2 regions of the Colwellia sp. MB3u-55 genome follow, and region 1 is predicted to be linked to the other one. Evidence: riboswitches for the same ligand, from Rfam matches in the RefSeq annotation. Region 1 holds a riboswitch; the other holds the start of a gene.
What was found. A riboswitch is a leader RNA that binds a small molecule or an ion and turns the genes downstream of it on or off. The one in region 1 is predicted to bind cyclic di-GMP.
Positions count from the first base shown of each region.

Region 1 (10,867 bases):
ACGACAAAATTATCGCCCAATTAACGGTGATATTTATTGAAATAGCCCAACGCGACGATATTCACCTGATGATACTCGCATCGACGGGCAAAAGCTTTTCTGCTGGGGCTGACTTAGCCTGGATGAAGCGCATGGCCAGTTACTCATATGAAGAAAACTTACGTGATGCTAACGCGCTTGCTCAGATGTTACATGCACTTAATTTTCTACCGCAAACCACTATTGCACAAATACAAGGCGCTGCTTTTGGCGGCGCAGTGGGCTTAGCCAGTTGCTGTGACATTGTTATCGCCAGTAATAAAGCCAGCTTTTGCCTCAGTGAAGTTAAATTAGGTTTAATTCCTGCGACCATCAGCCCTTATGTCGTCAATGCTATTGGCCAAAAAGCCAGTCGTCGATACTTTCAAACGGCAGAACGTTTCTTTGCAGACAAAGCGCAACAGTTAGGCTTAGTTGATGAGGTTGTTGCGTTAGAAGCGTTAGAAAGCACCGTTATTGATATGGTGAGTACAATATTGAGCAACGGCCCACAAGCCGTTCGTCAAGCAAAAAAACTTGCTTTAGATGTCGCTTATCAAGAAATTAATCTTGATTTACTTAGCATGACCAGTGAACGCATCGCATCAATTCGCGTTTCTGCAGAAGGCCAAGAAGGCTTAACTGCTTTTTTTGAAAAACGACCAGCAAGCTGGCAAAAAGAACCGACGAGTGAAGGATAAAAACATGTCTCAACTAACAACTAAAACAGCTAAAATGTTTACTAAAATTCTTATTGCCAACCGTGGTGAAATCGCCTGTCGCGTAATTAAAACCGCTCGTAAAATGGGTATTTTAACCGTTGCCGTATATTCAGATGCTGATGCTGACTCACTTCATGTCAACATGGCTGATGAAGCCATTTTCCTTGGTCCATCGCCCTCTCGCGAAAGCTATTTATTATCAGAGAAAGTGATTGAAGCGGCAAAACGTACTGGCGCTCAAGCCATTCACCCAGGTTATGGTTTTCTCTCAGAAAATGCTGACTTTTGTCGTCGATGTAGCGATGAAAACATCGTTTTTATTGGTCCACCCGTTGCGGCCATTGAAGCGATGGGGTCAAAGTCTGCCGCTAAAAACATTATGGAAAAAGCCAATGTCCCCTTAGTCCCTGGTTATCATGGTGATGATCAATCCGAAGCCATCATTAAAAAAGCGGCTGACGATATGGGCTATCCAGTATTATTAAAAGCTACTGCCGGTGGTGGTGGTAAAGGCATGCGACAAGTGTGGAGCGAAGCTGAATTTAGTGAAGGTTTTGCTGCAGCTAAACGTGAAGCAATGTCATCCTTTGGTGATGATAGAATGCTGGTTGAAAAGTATCTAACACAACCTCGCCATGTTGAAATTCAAGTGTTTTGTGATAATCATCAACATGCCGTTTACTTATTTGAACGTGATTGTTCAGTGCAACGCCGTCATCAAAAAGTTATTGAGGAAGCGCCTGCCTTTAAAATGAGTGAAAAGCTACGTAAAGCGATGGGCGAATCCGCGATAAAATCTGCCCAGGCTATTGGTTATCAAGGCGCAGGTACGGTAGAGTTTTTACTGGATGTTGACGGTTCATTCTACTTTATGGAAATGAACACTCGCTTACAAGTGGAGCACCCGGTGACTGAAATGATCAGTGGCCAAGATCTAGTCGAATGGCAATTAAGAGTTGCTGCTGGTGAAGTTTTACCAAAAACACAAGAGCAGTTAGTCATTAATGGCCACTCTTTTGAAGCGCGAATTTACGCTGAAGACCCAAATAATGATTTTTTACCTGCAACAGGCACGCTAGATTTTTTACAACCGCCAGCAGAAAGCGTACATGTTCGTGTTGATACTGGTGTTCGTCAAGGTGATGAGGTGAGTGTATTTTACGATCCTATGATAGCTAAGCTAATTGTCTGGGATGAAAATCGTGAAAAAGCACTGCAACGCTTAACAAAAGCCTTGTCGGAATATCGTATTAAAGGTGTTACCACCAACATTGATTTTCTTTATAACTTAGCGACATCAAAACCGTTCATTAATGAAGAAATAGATACCAGCTTTATCGAAAAATACGACAGTGAAATATTTCATGATAACAAACAAGCGTTAGCCGACGAATTACCGATGGCAGCTTTGTATTTAGTGCTTTCACTGGCTGAACAAGCGAAACAAAAAGTAGCAACGACCAAAGATCCTTTTTCTCCTTGGAATAATACCTCAGCGTGGCGCTCTAACGAAGCGCATAATCACCGGGTAGTTCTTGCCCACAATCATATTGAATATCCAGTGACTGTTGAACAGAAACGTCAAGGTAATCGTAGCTACTATTTAATTTCAGTTGCAGGACGAACAGTTGACTGCCAAGGTCAAATTGCCGGTGACACACTCCATGTCAGTATTGATGGCTATCGCAGTCAAGCCACTATCGCGCATAACATTGACAGTTCAGGTGATCATATTAGCTTATATCGTCAAAATGGCGTTTTTAACTTTATTCATATTAAACCTGATTGTGGTGACAATAATGCTGATGATAATCATGGCGGCCTATTAGCCCCCATGAACGGTACTATGGTCAGCGTATTAGTCAAAGCCGGCGATAGTGTGACTAAAGACCAACCCTTAATGATCATGGAAGCGATGAAAATGGAACACACCATTAGAGCCCCTGAAGACGGTACCATTGATACCTTATTTTACGCCGAAGGTGACATGGTTGATGGCGGCAGTGAATTACTTGCTTTTACGCCACAGGAGTCATAATGAGCTCCCTTGCTAATAATACCTTACCTAAAAAAGTAAAAATCGTTGAGGTTGGCCCGCGTGATGGCCTACAAAATGAAAAACAACAAATCAGTGCCGATGATAAAATTGCCTTAATTAATTTGCTCAGTGATGCAGGAGTCACTTACATTGAAAGTGGCAGCTTTGTTTCTCCAAAATGGGTGCCTCAAATGGCAACATCGACCGATGTTTTCAATGGTATAGCACGTAAAAAAGGGGTCACTTACGCCGCCCTCACGCCAAATATGAAAGGTTTTGAAGCGGCTGTAGCGGTGAATGCCAACGAAGTTGCCATTTTTGGCGCGGCTTCTGAAGCGTTTAGTCAAAAAAATATTAACTGTTCAATTGCTGAAAGCCTTGAGCGATTTGAACCGATAATGGCCGCAGCCAAAAAATTAAACATTCCGGTACGAGGCTATGTTTCTTGTGTTGTTGGTTGTCCTTACGAGGGTGAAGTATCACCAGAAAAAGTGGCTGAAGTGGCTGAAAAACTTTACCAAATGGGCTGTTATGAAATATCGCTTGGCGATACGGTTGGTGTAGGAACACCCGTTAATGTACAGAAGATGTTACAAGCGGTTAGTGCCCGTGTACCTAAGGCTAAACTAGCGGTTCATTTTCATGATACCTATGGTCAGGCGTTAACTAACATTTACACCGCTTTACAAAATGGTATTGCCGTTATTGATAGTGCCATTGCTGGATCGGGTGGTTGCCCTTATGCTAAGGGCGCTTCAGGTAATGTTGCCACTGAAGATGTGGTTTATTTACTCAATGGTTTAGGTATTGATAGCGGTATTGATTTAGATAAGTTAGTCCATGCTGGTTGGTTTATCAGTGATAAATTAGGTAAAACCCCGGCATCTAAAGTTTCTAATGCTTACCGTGCACAGTAATAAATATAATAATAAATAACGATGTATGATAAATACTTTATAGAAATAAATGTAATGAGGATTGAATAATGGCCGGATTTGACAAAGTAGTAGCAAGCTATGAAGAAGCGATGGCAGGACTTGAAGATGGCATGACCATTATCTCAGGTGGTTTTGGTTTATGTGGTATCCCTGAAAATCTAATTAGTGAAATAAAGCGCAAAGGCACTAAAGCATTAACGATGGTTTCAAATAACTGTGGTGTCGATGATTTCGGTTTAGGTGTGTTACTGCAAGACCGTCAAATCAAAAAAATCATTGCATCATATGTTGGTGAAAACGCTGAATTTGAACGTCAAATGATGAATGGCGAATTAGAAGTAGAGCTGACACCACAAGGCACTTTGGCTGAAAAAATGCGAGCTGGTGGTGCTGGTATACCTGCTTTTTTTACGGCTACAGGTTATGGAACACCGGTAGCAGAAGGTAAAGAAGAGCGTGAAATAGACGGTAAAATGTATATCCTTGAGCCCGCAATTAAAGGCGACTTTGCCATTGTTAAAGCCTGGAAAGCCGACCGTTACGGCAATTTAGTTTTTAGAAAGACAGCACGTAACTTTAATCCTATGGCCGCAACGGCAGGCAAAATTACTGTCGTTGAAGTTGAAGAGATAGTTGAACCTGGCGAGCTAGACCCAGACCAAATCCATACACCAGGTATCTATGTTAATCGATTGATTTTAGGTACATTTGAAAAACGCATTGAACAAAGAACTGTTCGTACTGCTCAGTCATAAATAATTCAGGGGACTAAACAATGGCTTTAACAAGAGAACAGCTAGCACAACGTGTAGCACAAGAATTACAAGACGGTTATTACGTTAACTTAGGTATAGGTATTCCAACATTAGTCGCTAACTATATTCCTGCGGGAATAGAAGTGATGCTTCAATCTGAAAATGGTTTACTTGGCATGGGACAGTTTCCCACCGAAGACGAGATTGATGCAGATTTAATTAATGCAGGTAAACAAACGGTCACGATGGCAAAAGGTGCCTCTATCTTTGATAGTGCTGAATCATTCGCAATGATACGCGGCGGACATGTCGACTTAACCGTACTAGGTGCCTTTGAGGTCGATGTAAACGGTAACATTGCTTCATATATGATCCCAGGTAAACTGATTAAAGGTATGGGCGGTGCTATGGATTTAGTTGCAGGTGCTGACAATATTATTGTTACTATGACTCACGCTTCTAAACATGGTGTTTCAAAACTTTTATCCGACTGCACTCTACCATTAACAGGTAAAGGTTGTATTAAAAGAGTACTCACTGATTTAGCCTTTATCGAAATTAAAGACGGTAAGTTTCATTTATTAGAGCGAGCGCCGGGGGTCAGTATAGAGGAAATAATAAAACTCACTGACGGTGAATTAATTGTTCCTGAACATGTCCCTGAAATGAAATTTGGATAACCTAGTAGCATATTTATTATAAGATTGAATAAAAAAAAGAGCTTTAGCTCTTTTTTTTTACTCTATATTTTAAATTTCACTTAACGGTTTTGATAGTCAACCATCCGATTAAACCCATGTTATATTTGAAAAAAAATTGATAAAAGTATTTTTTTATTAAATTACTTTACCTGTGTAACTGACGTATTACACATTTTTCTTGCATTTATAGGCTCAACTCGCAATACTGAAAGGGACAAAGAAAAGGCAAAACACGTGAAATCGTGTTACGCAAAACCACCGGTCTAAGGGATTTATGTTTTATATATAAATTCTATGACAGCGGAGTCACCTCGTTATACAAGGTACATCCCGTGGTTTTTTCCTTTACTAACTAAATTAATTACAAGGTTACTAAAATGAAAAAATTATTACTAGCTTCTACCATCACTATTTTAACATTAACGTCTGTTGTATCGGCGCCGAAAGCACAAGCTGCTGGCATCGCTCAAAGCGTTTGCGAGTATGTAGCTGCAGACGACAAGAAACGCATGCGTTCGTTCTTAAAAACGAATAGATTAAAAATTCGCAATATCTTTCAAGGTATAGAGTGTAATGGACAGAATCTGTTGGCGTTTGCATCGTCTAATGGTTCAGTTAAAACAGGTGCTTTGATGATTTCAAAGTTGCCAAAGAAAGTTGTTTCTGAAAACTTAGCTATTTTGCAAACCGGATCGCAACCATTGATAGACGCAGCTAACGAACGCGTTAGCAGCTAAACTTATTTTTTAGTAGATGTTATTTGTTCAATCAAGTGTACAGTTTTACTAGATAATAATTCTATGTCATTTTAAAAAGCCTGCTTCTGCAGGCTTTTTTTTTGCCTTAGTCATTTCAATCTATTTTTTGACTCGTTAAGCTAGCACCATGTTAAAAAACTGATTACACTTAAGTTATACGAAGAAGACTGCGATATACATGTTGAATAAAAGAAGTTATAAAGACAGTAAGAACGCTTTAATACTTACTGGCGGTGGCGCTCGAGCGGCTTATCAAGTAGGTGTGCTTTCTGCCATATCAAAATTTGTCCCAAGAAATCATGGCATCCCCTTCCCCATTATATGTGGCACCTCTGCTGGTGCTATAAATACCACAGCGCTAGCCTGTTATTCTTCATGCTTTCATTTGGGGGTAAAAAAATTAGAATGGGTTTGGAATAATATTAATACCAGTCGAATATACCATAGTGATGGTATACGGGTTTTTTCACATTTGGCGAAAGGTATGCTGGCAAGTTTCCAAGCAGATTATGCCAATAAAAGTGCGCGTAGTTTACTAAACAACGCGCCACTTCGTGACTTACTTAATATGGTGGTTGACTTTAAACGTATCGACACCAATATTTTACGTGGTTATTTATCAGCAGTTTCTATTACTGCATCGAGTTACAGTAATGGCGATTCAATTAGTTTTTATCAATCAGATGAGTCTATTTCTCCTTGGTTTCGCGCTAAACGTCGTGGTGAGCCTTGCCAAATTAATAGTGAACACTTAATGGCTTCTGCCGCTATTCCCCTCGTGTTTCCTTCTATCAAAATTCGCCAAGAGCATTATGGTGATGGGTCTATACATCAACTTTCACCGTTAAGCCCTGCGATACACTTAGGTGGCGAAAATTTGTTTATTGTTGGTGTTGATCAACCTAAAGCGCCACTTCATAGTAAAGTGAATAATCCTCATCCACCGACAACCTCTACTGTTGCCGGTCATTTACTTGATACTATTTTCTCAGATACATTACACAGCGATATTGAACGTCTAGAACGAATTAATGAAACGATAAAACTTATTCCACCAGAACTTAGAAAAGAAAAAGATGGCTTAAAACCGATATCATCATTTCTCCTTAATCCCAGTCATGACTTTAATGCCATGGCCGTAGAGTATTTTTCAGACCTACCGCTATCGATACGTTTATTATTACGCAGCGTAGGTATCTCTAATGACTCTGAATCAAGTATTGTCAGTTATTTATTATTTGAAAAAAATTATTGTCGGCAGTTAATTAAACTGGGATTTGAAGATGCTATGGAACAAGAGACAGCGATTAGAAAATTTTTATCTCTTGAATAGCGATCCATTACTAAAGAAAACGCCTTGTTGAACAAGGCGTTTATTGGCTTAGCCACACTGCAGACAATCAAGGAAAAAGTTAACCCTCACTTAGATGAAATGTCCTGCTCGTTCTAAGCATCTAAACCTAGACCTAACAATACTGTGGACAATCAAGAGAAAAGTTAACCCCACTTGAATGAAATGTCCTGCTCGTTCTAAACATCTAGACCTAGACTCAGACCTAACTACACTGCGGACAATCAAGAGAAAAGTTAACCACACTTGAATGAAATGTCCTGCTCGTTCTAAGCATCTAGACCTAGACCTAACAACACTGTGGACAATCAAGAGAAAAGTTAACCCCACTTGAATGAAATGTCCTGCTCGTTCTAAACATCTAGACCTAGACTCAGACCTAACTACAATGCGGACAATCAAGAGAAAAGTTAACCACACTTGAATGAAATGTCCTGCAATTTCTATGCATTTAGACCTAGAATCAGACCTAGGCCTAGATCTAACAACACGGCATAAAGTCAGGGGAAAAGTTAAACACCCTTTTGGACAAAGCGCTCTGCTCGTTCTACTCGTCTGGGTTTTCCGCGTACAATCAGAGTATCTTGAGCTTGAAGAATAGTGGCTTCATCGGGTTGCTCTGATTCAATATTGTTACGGCGAAGTGCAACCACCGTGACCCGTTTTACCGATAAATTCAGTGACGCTATAGAATGCCCATTAGCAAAAGAATTTTCCGTTAATATAATCCCATTAGCGAATTCAATGCGATCCATAGCATCAGGGCTCATGTCAGTATGTTCACCTTGAAAAAAGCCATGCAAATGGCTGTAGTGGTCTTTACGTTCTTTTTGTACACGGCGAATAATACGAGAAAAAGGCACACCGGTTAAAGATAACACTTGAGAGACCAGCATTAAGCTACCCTCTAAACTCTCTGGTACCACTTGATTAGCACCCGCTTCTTGCAATGCTTGCAGTTGATCATCATTTCGAGTACGCACAAGGATAGGAACATCAGGTGATAATGATCTGACTTTTTGAATAACCTCAAGTGATTGTTTATCTTCACCAAAAGCAATAACAACAAGCTTAGCTTTCGACAAGTGGGCCGCTTGTAATAATTCAGTTTGTCTTGATGAGCCAAAAAGTACATTTTCTCCTGCTTCACGCGCTTTTGTTGCCCTAAGTGGGTCGATATCAATAGCAACAAATTTAATCGATTCTTGCTTTAAAAAACGACTCACTGTTTGGCCAATTCGACCAAAACCACAAATAATAACATGGTCACTTAACTCTGTTTGCTCGGGAAGTTCGGCTAAATGATCGGTATCTATGGGCTTTTCGTTACTCAACATCAACGACCAACGACGAGCATTGTTAATCATATAAGGTGTTATCGCCATACTCAATACACCTGCGCCTAACAAGATAGAAGCAGTTTCAACCGGTAACAATTTAACCTGATTGGCTAAAGCGATAAGCACAAAGCCAAATTCACCCATCTGTGCCAACATAATACCTGCAGCCCAAGCATCTTTAGCCGCTTCTCCTGCGCGTTTTGCTAAAAAGGCGATAATAAGTATTTTAACCACCATAAAGCTGACCATAACGCCGATAATAACTAATGGTGAAGAATAAACGATACCGATGTCGAGTTTCATACCGACCGTTACAAAAAACAAGCCTAGTAAGATATCACGATAAGGCCGGATATCGGCTTCAAGTTGATACTTATACTGGCTTTCACCTAACATCATACCGGCAAGGAAAGCTCCTAAAGCCATAGATAAGCCAAACCATTGAGTCAATGATGATGCCACTAAGGTAACGAGTAAGGTTGTTAGAACAAACAATTCATCCGTTCTAACTTGCGCCACTAAATTAAATAAACGTGGCAGCAACCATTTACCGGCAAACATTAACAAGGTAACGACAAAGACGCCTTTAACTAGAGCAATCAATAACTCAACAACCATTGAGCTATCAGACTCTTGGGCAAACATCGGGATAATAATTAATAAGGGAACAACGGCTACATCCTGAAAAAGTAAGATAGCAACAGAGAGCTGCCCAGACTTTCTTTTCATTGCGCCCGTTTCACTCAATTGCCGAATAACGATGGCTGTTGAAGAAAGCGCTATAATACCACCAATAATCAAGGAACTAGCAAATGTCTGACCAAACAACAAAGCAATGCCCATAAAAAAAGCTAACGAAATACCCACTTGAAGACTACCAACCGCTAAGACCAGATGGCGCATGGCGATTAATTTAGGTAATGAAAATTCTAAGCCAAGGGTGAAAAGTAAAAAGACGATACCTAACTCAGCAAAGTGATCGTAATCTACTTGGTCCTGAACCAGAGATAAACCATGATCGCCAACCAGCATGCCTGCTACTAAGTAGGCTAAAATTGCTGGTAAGTGTAAACGGCGAAATAACCAAACAATAAGTACAGCACTTGATAGAATCGCTAAAAGTTCAAAATGACCTGTCACAAAAAATCCTTATTATATCATTCGCATCGGTATTAAATTTATAAAAATAGAATGAGCACTACTGAGTCTAAAGCAATTATCGGTAGTTTGACAGCGGCAACTCCTTGCCATTAATGAATTGTCAAAAATTCGTCAAAGTTTTTATTAATATAAATTCATTTAATATCAATACTATAAAAAAACCACTTTAAAATAAATTTAGGTATAAAAATTGCTTAGTCTTACCTGATAAAATAATCAGGTGATGATATGCAGACATTAAATTTAGTAGATAATCAGGCTTTTCAATATAACGCTTTTAAAGTGTTCGATAGCCCTGATCATGAAAAATCTAATAGAAAATTAGCGTTAATGGAACAACTCCAAACATCGCTAGAGCTTGATCGTTTACTCAATATTTTTGCAATGGAAGCAGCTAAGTATGTCGATTTTTCAGGTCTATATTTCAAAAAAGGTGATATGACCGCTTCGATTAGAGGGAGTAGACAAGGTAAAAATGAACGTAGTTTTGAATTAAAACTAAACCAAAAATTTGTTGGTATTTTGACCTACGCCATTAATTCACCAATAAGCATGACTAATTATAAGATACTTAACGAGTTACATCAGTATTTAATTCACCCATTAAATAATGCTTTACAGTATCAGGAAGCTTTGCTGTTAGCGATGCAAGATGGATTAACCTCTTTAAATAATCGCCGATGCTTTGATGAGCAGTTAAAACGTGCTATGCACCATGCGAACCGACAAAATAGTAAGGTCGGTTTAATCGTCTGCGATCTCGATAAGTTTAAATTAATTAACGACAGTCATGGCCATAATTTAGGTGATGAAGTCTTGATTCAATTTTCTTTGGCGCTTAAAGAAAGTGTTCGAGATTCTGATAGTTTATTTAGATTTGGTGGTGATGAGTTTTCAATCATTGTTGAAAATGCCACACTAGATTCTCTACTCTTTATTGAACAGCGCATATACAACGCAATGACTTGTGATCCTTTATTATCAAAATATCAGGTCAGTTGTAGTTTAGGGCATACTTTTATGGACAGGATGGATACGCAAACAAGTTTTTTTAAACGCGCCGACAAAGCGCTATATCAAAGAAA
Region 1 covers NZ_JACGUS010000101.1:19,290-30,156, forward strand. The annotation lists gene H4J66_RS05470 (enoyl-CoA hydratase/isomerase family protein) at 1-719, shown strand, start outside; gene H4J66_RS05475 (acetyl/propionyl/methylcrotonyl-CoA carboxylase subunit alpha) at 754-2,778, shown strand; gene H4J66_RS05480 (hydroxymethylglutaryl-CoA lyase) at 2,778-3,695, shown strand; gene H4J66_RS05485 (CoA transferase subunit A) at 3,764-4,471, shown strand; gene H4J66_RS05490 (3-oxoacid CoA-transferase subunit B) at 4,492-5,151, shown strand; cyclic di-GMP riboswitch class I at 5,387-5,486, shown strand; gene H4J66_RS05495 (DUF3718 domain-containing protein) at 5,550-5,909, shown strand; gene H4J66_RS05500 (patatin-like phospholipase family protein) at 6,109-7,263, shown strand; gene H4J66_RS05505 (monovalent cation:proton antiporter family protein) at 7,794-9,761, opposite strand; gene H4J66_RS05510 (GGDEF domain-containing protein) at 10,011-10,867, shown strand, end outside.

Region 2 (10,867 bases), on a different contig from region 1:
AACGCGATAAAAATATGTAAGGGTCAATATCTTGTGCTGTGGGTGAACCATAGGCGTAGCGAATTTTAAGTGAATAATCACCTAAATTAGCGAAGAATCTAAGCTTAATCGCGTTAGCTAAACTATTTAACTTAATCGCTATTTCAGCTTGAGTTTGGTGGGGGGCTATCAGTAAATATTCACCATCGTTAATTGTACCCGCTTCATCAAATTCACCTTTGGACTCATTAAGTAAGATCGCTAATGTTTTTGAAACTTCGAGCATAACTTTATGATTAAAGTGAAAGGAAAGCTCTTGCCAGTTAACAACTGATAAGTAGCCAATCGCTAAGGGATAGTCGTATTTCCTCGCCATTTTATAATTTAGTTGATAATTTCTTTTAGTTTGAGAGGGCGTTACCAAATAAGATAATGGCTGTTCCACTTCATCGTATACTTGATTTAAGCGTAACGTTCTTTGCCTTAATCCAAAAAAAACCAACGTAATCAATAATAAAATAACGATCACAATCAATAAATATATGACCTCTTTTTGCGCGATAAATTTTGCACTAAATTGAGTTTGTAACTTACTCTGTTCTGCGAGATTCAGGATTAAATTTCGACTTTTATCATTTGCACTTAACATTTGACTGGAGTCGATAATTAATGAGGGCTCAGCCTTTTTCTGAAACTGTTCAAGTAATACAAGATAATCTTTATGGGCAATTAACGCATTTTTATAATCACCGTTTTTCTGATACATATCACTTAATAAAAGTAATAATTTAGCCTGCTTTTTTGATAGCTTTATGTGTTTAGCATTTAATTCTGCTAGTTGAAGGTAGTGTTGATACAAAGCTTTATTGTTTAATAGACTTGAGGTCTCTGCTAATAAAATTAACGAGGTTAAATAAGGCTTACTTAGGCTCTTTTCATTAAATGTAGCACTGGCTGATAATAGCCAGTTATGTGAATCACTGAACTCTCCCTGCTTTAATAACACCTCTGCCAATCCTAATTCAGCATAGGCAGCACTAATTGGCGCATTTTTATTTTTACCATATTTTTGTGCTTCCCAAAAAGCATTGTAAGCATCATCAAATAAATTTAACTGAAAATAAGCACGGCCTAAGTGTAAATAAGTTTGGTCAATATTAGCTAATTTATCTAAATCAAATTTTAAGGTTAATAACTTATTTTGCATGGTTAGCGATGCTTGATAATCGCCTAAATAATAATGTGCCGTTGCTAAAATTTCTAAAAGACAAAGGTGGTCCTCATACTGAGGATTTACAGAAATCAGCACCTTAACTTGATTAAGATCATTCATCGATAAATCGTTTTTATTTTGCAACGCATAGGTAACAGCTCGATAACTCAAAGCAATTAAGCGATATTTTAGCACTTGTGGAGAATCAGCAATTAAGATGACATTGGTTGCCATATTTTGAGTTTTCTCATACTTCTCCTGTAAATAATAGCCATCTGCAACTTTCAGCAATAAATTAAACTTTATTGCTGGTTCAAGTCCTTGCAGAGAAATTCCATCTTGCGCAAAATGAAATGCCTCGCTATTTTCACCCTTATTATTGGCAACATCAGCAAGAAGGATGAAGGTTTTTCCACGAATTTGGACGGTATAATTTTCTTGAGATCCTAAAATTTTTTTTGAAAGCGTAATAATCTCTTCGTAGGGAAGGTTTTCAGCGTCTTGTAAAAAATAGCGTTCTACATCTTTAATGTTTTGCTCAACGTTTAAAGCATCATTGGCAAAACAAAATGAAGGAGCTATAAAAAAACAAAAGATCAACAACAGCTTACAGGGCATTATGAACTAAAATCCTTTATCTCATGATCAGTAGAGTGATCAGCCATAACCTATAAATTTATCTATTACTTATAGGTTTTCGTTACGGTTCAACAAATTATCCATAATAAAGGTTTACAAGCATAGTTCAACGCTTATAATGAATTTAGAGTTTCTAAAACTCGAAAAGGGCAAATCTAGTGAAAGCTAGAGACGCAAAGTTACCGGTCTAAGGGGAAACCTAGGATAGCGGAACTGCCAAGTATAGATATAGTGGGGGCTTGTCTTTATTTTGAACAGTTTGCTTTCGGTATACTTTGCGGTCCTTCCCTTCTTTTTAATTATTTTCTGCCATATATTAACTTCATTTAAAATACTATATAACTAAGCATATGTTTTTTAAAGACAAAATATATATGTGGTACTTTACTTGTTTTTACTAGAAAATGGTCTATTGATATTGTTAATTGGGTGTACAAATTGAGATGGAACAATGAAATATCATGATTCCATAAAACAAGCTGAACTAAAAATGAACATGGCCGTAAAACAATTACAGCGGTGGCTTTTACCTGTCAGCCCAATTAATTATTCAGTTAGCTACGAATATATTAATAAAAAAAACATTCTTCTTAATACTGCTATTGAAAATAAACTTGCCACAGGTAAAAAACTTGATGATTTCTTCATTGAAGAAAATTATCGTCAGTTCATTTTAGGTCAAAGTAAATTCAGAGATGAACTCATTGACGACCTTAATGACGTTGTCACCCATGTTGAAAAAAACAGCCAAAAATCATCGCAGAGTATTAATAAACTTATTACCACGCTAGACAGTAATGTTTCTGACCTACAATCTAACGATAAAGAAAAAATAGTCGTTGCGGTAAATAGTATTCGCCAAGCATCTAAAGCCTTTAAACTACACCAACAAAAATTTGCTGAACATATTTCTTTTACCCGTAAAAAAACACAAGCTTTGAAAGTTGAATTAAAAGAAGTACGTGAAGAAATTTACATGGATCCACTTACCGGTCTTTATAATCGTAAAGCCATGTCTAAGCATTTAGATTTATGGCTAACAGAAGATCCAAGTCGGCAAGTTGCCGCAATTGTCGTCTGTGTTGATCAAATTTCAGAAGTTAATCTGCAATTCGGTCATTTAATTAGTGATGTTCTCTTATCAAAAATAGCTAGTAAAGTAAGTAGTTATGTTGCTGGCAGCGGCCTACCAATACGTTCTGGTGGCGATGAATTTTTAATTCTGTTGCCTGATATTGACAAAGGAAGTGCTCGAGAAATTGCTGATAAAATAGCACATGGCGTTGAAAAACTGCGCTTTGTTAGTAGTAAGTCTGGTATTAGATTACCTCAAATGACATTATCTACTGGTGTAGGCATATTTAATGTTGCTGAAAATGCCAACAGTATCTTAAAAAAGTCACGTCTGTTGCTACCCGATTTATAGAAAAAATAATACATTAAGTTCTTAATCACTCAACAAGATACTTTTTGCTAAATTAGGTTTTTTCTATCGCTGATATTTTCACTTCAAAAAATAATATCAGTGATAGTATGCTCCCACCTTACTTAATATAAGCGGTAATAATCCTAATATACTCAGTGATAAATCAAAGAAGATCACATTGCTAGTGCTTAGCTAAAAAAAGTCGACGACAGCCTCCTTGTTTTCTCATATACTGAATGTAGTGTAAAATTCCTAACGACTAAGAGAGAAATAAGTTATGAAAAAAATTACTTTAGCTGTTGCTGCTACTTTAATGATGGTATCTCCTGTTTTTGCTGGTGATGTTGCTGCTGGTAAAGCAAAAACTGGTATGTGTGCCGCTTGTCATGGTGTTGCAGGTATTTCTGCAGTTCCAATGTACCCAAATCTTGCTGGACAAAAAGAAGCTTACACGGCGAGCCAATTAAAAGCCTTTAAAGCTGGCACACGTAAAAATGCAATCATGGGACCTATGGCTATGGGTTTGAGTGATGAAGATATCGCGAATATTGCCGCTTATTACGCTAGTTTAAAATAAACTCAATAATTATTGTTGAACCTGGTTCATCAAAAAATAATATTAAAAAACGCTCAATTGAGCGTTTTTTGTTTTAAGCATTATGCTGTTGAATAACCTGCAAAAAGTCATGTCCGTAACGGGCAAGTTTTGTATCACCAATACCATTAATATTTAGCATTTGCTGTGATGTTTTTGGCTTTATACGCGCAAGCTCTGACAACGTTGCATCATTAAAAACAATGAATGGCGCAATATCCTCTACATCAGCAATCGTTTTACGCAAAGTTCTTAATTTAACAAATAAGACACGGTCATAACGTTTATCAGTTTTATCTTGTTGCCAATAACTTGCTTTTTGCAACCTTGGTGAAGCTAACATTAAGGGTTCATCCCCTTTCAACACCGAACGCGATGCTTGTGTTAAAAATAACGCAGATTGTTGAGAGATATCTTGTTGTAAAAATCCTAAATGAATCAATTGTCTAATAATAGCAAACCAATATCCTGGCGTTTTACTTTTACCGATAGCGAAAGTTGACACTTTTTCATGCTGCAGTTGCCTAACTTTTTCGGTTAACTCCCCTCTGAGCACTTGCACAACATGTTCAATATCACCTTGTTGCTTGATACGAAACACACAAGACAAGACTTTTTGTGCGGCTTCAGTAGCGTCAAATTGAGTGGGTGGATCTAAACAAATATCACAGTTACCACATTTTTTTGTGGTAAATTCTGCAAAGTAATTAAGTACAACTTGTCGACGGCAGGTTTGAGCTTCAATAAAGCCTTTTAACGCTTGAAAACGCTGTTGTTCAACATTCACCCTTTCTTCATTATCACCATCAGCTATATACTTAGTAATGCGTTCTACGTCTTTTTCATCATATAAAAATAACGCTTCTGCCACTAAACCGTCTCGGCCAGCACGGCCAATCTCTTGATAATATGACTCAAGTGTTCTCGGAGGTTCAAAATGAATCACAAAGCGAATATTTGATTTATTGATGCCTAGCCCAAAAGCTACCGTGGCAATAACCACTTGAATATTATCTTTGGCAAAACCATCTTGGACAATATTGCGCATCTCTGTTTCCATGCCAGCATGATAGGCAGAACAATTTACACCCGCACTTGCTAACATTTTAGATAACTTCTCAACTTGCCAGCGGCTACTACAGTAAACAATGCCACAATCATCACCACGCTTTTTAATGTAGCGTAACACTTGGTGATCGCCCTTATATTTATCAGCTAAGGTAAAACGAATATTAGGCCGATCAAAACTGTCAAGGTGAATATAAGGATCAGTCAATGCGAGTTGAAGAAGAATATCTCTTCGGGTTGTAACGTCGGCCGTTGCTGTTAACGCCATAACAGGTACCGATGGAAAGCGTTGTTTAATTGTATGAAGTTGTGTGTATGCCGGCCGAAAATCATGTCCCCATTGTGAAATACAATGCGCTTCGTCAATAGCAAATAAACTTATCTGTATGCTCGCTAAGCGTTGCATAAAATAATAATTTTTTAAACGCTCTGGAGCTATGTATAACAACTTAAGCTCACTACGAGATAAACGCTCAAAAATATCATTGATTGTTTCTTGATCTAAACTTGAATTTACAAAAGCTGCTGAAATACCTTGTCGAGTCAAACCATCAACTTGGTCTTTCATTAAAGCGATTAAGGGTGAAACAACTATGGTTATTCCTGGTAATAATACAGCAGGCAGTTGATAACACATCGATTTTCCACCACCCGTTGGCATAAGCACTAAGCTGTCTCGACCCTGAAATAATTGCTGAATAATTTCTAATTGTCCACTTCGAAAAGTTTGATAACCAAAATGATGCTTTAACGCATCTTCAAGCTGAGCTTGTGAGACTGTAGGGGGAGCTTTTAGCAACGGAGTAAACTTTATTAAACAACAATTATTGTTATTTTACCCCAGTCACAAGAAAAGTCGAGAGCACTGTTTTAGTATTTCTTGAATGCTTAGAAAGATAAGTGCTAAGCTGCAATGAGACATTAGACCAGTTAGAAAAATCTGCTGGCTAAATTGGAAGGATTATGACAAATAATTTAGATGAAAAACAGATGATTGAGCAACTTACTTATTTTTGGTCACACAACATTCCCTTTAATAAATTACTGGGCCTAACCGTTAGTAAATTTGATTGTAATACCTCAGAAGTACGTTTTTTATGGCAAGATAAGTTAATGGGTAACCCATTACAGAAAACGCTACATGGTGGTGTTACTGCATCAGCCCTTGATTTTGCTGGTGGTGTTGTCGTGGCAGCAAATATGATTGAACAACTTGAGCACAAAACACCAACAACAATTCAACAAAGTTTGAGCTGCTTAGGAACGATAGATCTGCGTACCGATTATTTACGACCAGGTCGTGGTGAGGAGTTTATCGCCACAGCCCATATTATTCGTAGTGGCAATAAAGTCGCTGTTGCTCGCATGGAATTACATAACGAAAAAGGTGACCACATTGCTTTTGGAACTGGCACTTATTTAGTTGGTTAATCTTCACTGATTAGTTTTCAAAGTGCTGGCTTTGTGTTCATACGATAGCTAGTTTCAGGTCTAGTTAAAAATGTGCAACTGGTATTCATTATAAATGAGTAGTTATTAGCTAATTAAAGTGAATAACGTTAGCAAAAATATTCTCAATATACCGCCAACAATTTGTGGTTATCAAACAAGTAAAGCGCTGAAATAAAAATCATTGTGCTATAATTCGGCTCTTTATTTTTACTGCTAAAGTTTACTGAAAATCATGACTGTAACTGATAACAAAGACCGTAATGGCGTAATTAACGCGATTAGTGCTTATCTGCTTTGGGGTTTAGCGCCCATTTATTTCAAATTAATTTCTTCTATCAGCCCTGATGAAATTATGGTGCATCGTATTATTTGGTCGAGCCTACTGTTATTTTTAATCGTTATCATCAGTAAAAGATCTCGCGTATTAATCGATACACTCAAACAACCTAGGTTATTGGCTAAACTTGCCTTATCCGCTACTTTTCTATTAGTAAATTGGTTTTTATTCATCTGGGCGATAAACAATGATCATCTGCTAGACGCGAGCTTAGGTTATTTTATCAATCCTTTATTTAGTGTCGCACTCGGTGTTATTTTTTTAGGTGAGCGTTTGCGAAAAATGCAGAAGTTCGCCGTTGCGCTGGCATTATGTGGGGTATTAATTCAACTGGTTGTATTAGGTTCATTACCGGTAATTTCATTAGCACTTGCTGGAACGTTCGGTATTTATGGCTTGTTACGTAAAAAAATGCACCTTGATTCTTTTGTTGGTTTATTAATTGAATCAAGCATGATGCTACCGCTCGCGATTGTTTATTGGTTGTTATTTGTTAATACTAATACCGCTAACATGTTTGAAAACAGCTCAAATTTAAACCTGCTATTGATCGCTGCAGGCGTAGTTACTACAGCGCCACTGCTATGTTTTACTGCTGCGGCAAAGAGGTTAACATTATCAACGCTAGGCTTTTTTCAATACATTGGACCCAGTATTATGTTTTTTTTAGCAACCTTCTATTATCAAGAAACATTGCAGCCCGCTAAATTAGTCACCTTTGCTGCTATTTGGTTAGCTTTGGTTATTTATAGCGTAGACTCACTAAAAGCCAGAAATGAAAAACGTAAATTAGCATTAAATGAACGATTAAGTCGTTAATTTTATTGCCGAAATTATATCTAAGGTTGATTAAATACTGGCCTTAAGCCTTTTTATCTGAATAATCTGAAAACTAGAGCCTGCTGCTAGCTTACTTTTAATTTTGATATTACTCTGTAGTTTTTAACTGTTAATAATGCTGTAGACACTATTTAAAAAGACGATGTGATTTAGTTAAGTTAAGTATTGGCTTTAAGCTTTATTGGCAGGGTAATATGAAAACTAGACCCTAATGTTAGCTTACTTTTAATTTTGATCTTACTCTGTAGTTTTTAACTGTTAATAATGCTGTAGACACTATTTAAAAAGACGATGTAATTTAGTTAAGTTAAGTATTGGCTTTAAGCTTTATTGGCAGGGTAATATGAAAACTAGACCCTAGTGTTAGCTTACTTTTAATTTTGATCTTACTCTGTAGTTTTTAACTGTTAATAATGCTGTAGACACTATTTAAAAAGATGATGTAGTTAAGTTAAGTATTGGCTTTAAGCTTTATTGGCAGGGTAATATGAAAACTAGAGCTAGTGTTAGCTTACTTTTAATTTTGATCTTACTCTGTAGTTTTTAACTGTTAATAATGCTGTAGACACTATTTAAAAAGACGATGTAGTTAAGTTAAGTATTGGCTTTAAGCTTTATTGGCAGGGTAATATGAAAACTAGACCCTAGTGTTAGCTTACTTTTAATTTTGATATTGCCTTGTAGTTTTTGACATATAATATTATAAACAATATTCATTCCTAAGCCAGTACCGCCGGAATTTCTTTTGGTGGTGAAGAAAGGTTCAAAAATATTATCTAGCACATGTTGGTTCATGCCATGACCATCATCTTTAAAGACAATAACAACATGACCATCTTGGGTTTTCGTTAACTCGATAGCAATATTGCCTTGTGCTTTATTTTCAAAAGCGTGCTTTAACGCATTCGTGACTAAATTTGTTAGCACCTGCGCTAACGCTCCAGGAATGGTGGTTATTTTCAATTCACTTTCACCGCTATATTGATAACTCACCCTAAAGCGCTTCATTTCTGCCGATAACGTTGACATGACCTCTTCAATATAACTGACTAAATCAATTTCTCGCTCTTCACCCACCATTTGATCTGCTGCGACTTGCTTGAAGTTATTCAACAACTCAATAACACGCTCTAAAGCGTTCGTATTCAAGTTAGAAGCCTTCTCCATACCATTAAAGTAATGTTCCATCGCCGTGCGGGTTAAGTTGCCTGTTTCAAAGTTTTTACGAATCTTTAGGGTACTTTCTAAAGCTGAACTTGTTGATGTTACCGCAATACCAAGTGGGGTATTAATTTCATGGGCAACTCCTGCAGTTAAAGTGCCTAACGACGCCATTTTTTCAGATTGAATTAATTGCTTTTGCATCTTTTGTAAATTTTCGAGCGTACGAGTTAATGTTCGTGTTGTCTGCCTATTTTTAACAAAAAGTACGACCACCAATCCTGAAATCACTACTAACAGGGTAAGAAAGGACGCCATTACAATCAAATAAATTCGCTGTTTATCAATGCGTTCCTCGCGATTATCTAACTCTTGATTTTTTTTATTTAATTGCATGGCTTGAAAACTTATTTGTTGCTGTTGCTGTTGCAAAATATCTTTATTAGTCAATATTTTTTCAGCCATAGCCCTATTTTCTTGTTCTTTATTGACAACCGAGCTTTGCTGGTTCTCTAAGATTGTTTTTGCTACTTTTAACTGGGTTGCTACTTGCTGTAATTGCAGCTCTTTGGTTTTTATCGAGCGTTGCTGTTGTTCAGTATCTATCTTTAGGATATTTAGCTCTTGCTGACGCTTACCTGCCATTTTTTCTTGCTGTGTTAAATTCTTATTTAAGGTATTAAGCTTTTCTTTTGCTGAGGATATTTGATTTTCTTGATCGGTTAACTTTTGGTTCAACCTTGCTTCACGCGCCCTAATGACTTGTAATGCCAACTCTGTTTCTCTATACAAGGTAGCCACCTGAAGTTCAGTCCCCCCTGACAATAATAATTCAGCAGACATCACCAAACCCTCAAAGACAATATTTGATTTATTCACTTCAAAATCTATCGCAGAATTTTCAGCATCGTTAACTAGATTGATCATCACATTATGCTTATCAATACTGTTATCAGTAATCAAAAGTGTGTTGCTACTGCGAAGAATGGCAGCAATATCGGCTATTTCAGTATTGCTATTGGCAGCAGTAAAAAACAAGTCGGTTTGTTTACCCGCTTCGATATTTTTTATGACAATAACTTTGATTGGCTTGTTTCTAATGACACGCTTAGCCAAGGTGTTATTAAGCAAAGCAGCAAAAGTATCATCACCATAAACACCGATAACAAATTGCTGTTTATTATTTTCATTTTGCCAGCTAACATGTTTAATAAAATTGTAAATATAAGCGGCTTTAACTTGCTCACTATCAATTTTCTGGGCAAAAATTGAGCTTGAGGTGCTAATAAAAAAACAAAACAACATCAGCAAAGGTTTGCTCATGAGCATTATTTTTTTCTGCATTTAGTGCACCCTGTTGTTAAAATAGTTTGACCACTTTACTTTTTTTTATAAAAAAAAACACCTATAAGTTAATTCAAGCTCGGCATTACTTTAATATATAAATTTTAACTAAAGCGTTAATCATCAATGCCAAAAAGACTCAATTGATTGCGGCCATTTTCTTTAGCATTATAAAGCGCACTTTCCGCTTGATTCAGTTGTTTAGCAAACGTCTCTTTACTATTACAAACTAAGCCTATGCTGATGTTAAAGGCAATATGGTGCTCTTCAAAAGTTAGCTGAGAAACAGAAATTTCTCGACGAAGATCCTCTAATTTAGTGTAGAGTTGATCCTCATCAGTACCGTACATTAAGACGGCAAACTCTTCACCACCTAAGCGGGCCAGCAAACCTGATCCTAGATGTTTACGCATATATAATGCCAGTACTTTTAAGACATGATCGCCAGCATCATTTCCGTAGTTATCATTGATTTTTTTGAAAAAATCAATGTCGAGCATAGCAACACAATAAGGCATATCTCTTTTAATATATTGCGGCACCAGTTGTTCTGCTTTAGAGAAAAAAGCACGTCTGTTAGGTAAGTCGGTTAAATAATCTACGTTTGCTGCTTTTTGGATTTGTTCAATATTGTTTAAATTCTCAATATTTTGGGTAATTCGACAATAAAACTCTTCTGGGCAAAAAGGTTTACGTAAAAAGTCATCAGCACCATTTTTAATAAAGCGAGCCGAATGCATACCGTTGTCTGCTCCAGATATACCAATAATAGCGAGTTGATCACGACTATAACTTTTACGGATTTCATTGGTT
Region 2 covers NZ_JACGUS010000120.1:101,347-112,213, reverse strand. The annotation lists gene H4J66_RS15950 (hypothetical protein) at 1-1,810, opposite strand, end outside; cyclic di-GMP riboswitch class I at 1,970-2,052, shown strand; gene H4J66_RS15945 (GGDEF domain-containing protein) at 2,283-3,257, shown strand; gene H4J66_RS15940 (cytochrome c) at 3,535-3,834, shown strand; gene recQ (DNA helicase RecQ) at 3,908-5,719, opposite strand; gene H4J66_RS15930 (thioesterase family protein) at 5,884-6,351, shown strand; gene rarD (EamA family transporter RarD) at 6,605-7,528, shown strand; gene H4J66_RS15920 (YfiR/HmsC family protein) at 8,144-10,054, opposite strand; gene H4J66_RS15915 (diguanylate cyclase) at 10,171-10,867, opposite strand, start outside.
Region 2: linked by a shared signal. The riboswitch ahead of H4J66_RS15945 (GGDEF domain-containing protein) and the one ahead of H4J66_RS05495 (DUF3718 domain-containing protein) in region 1 are both predicted to bind cyclic di-GMP.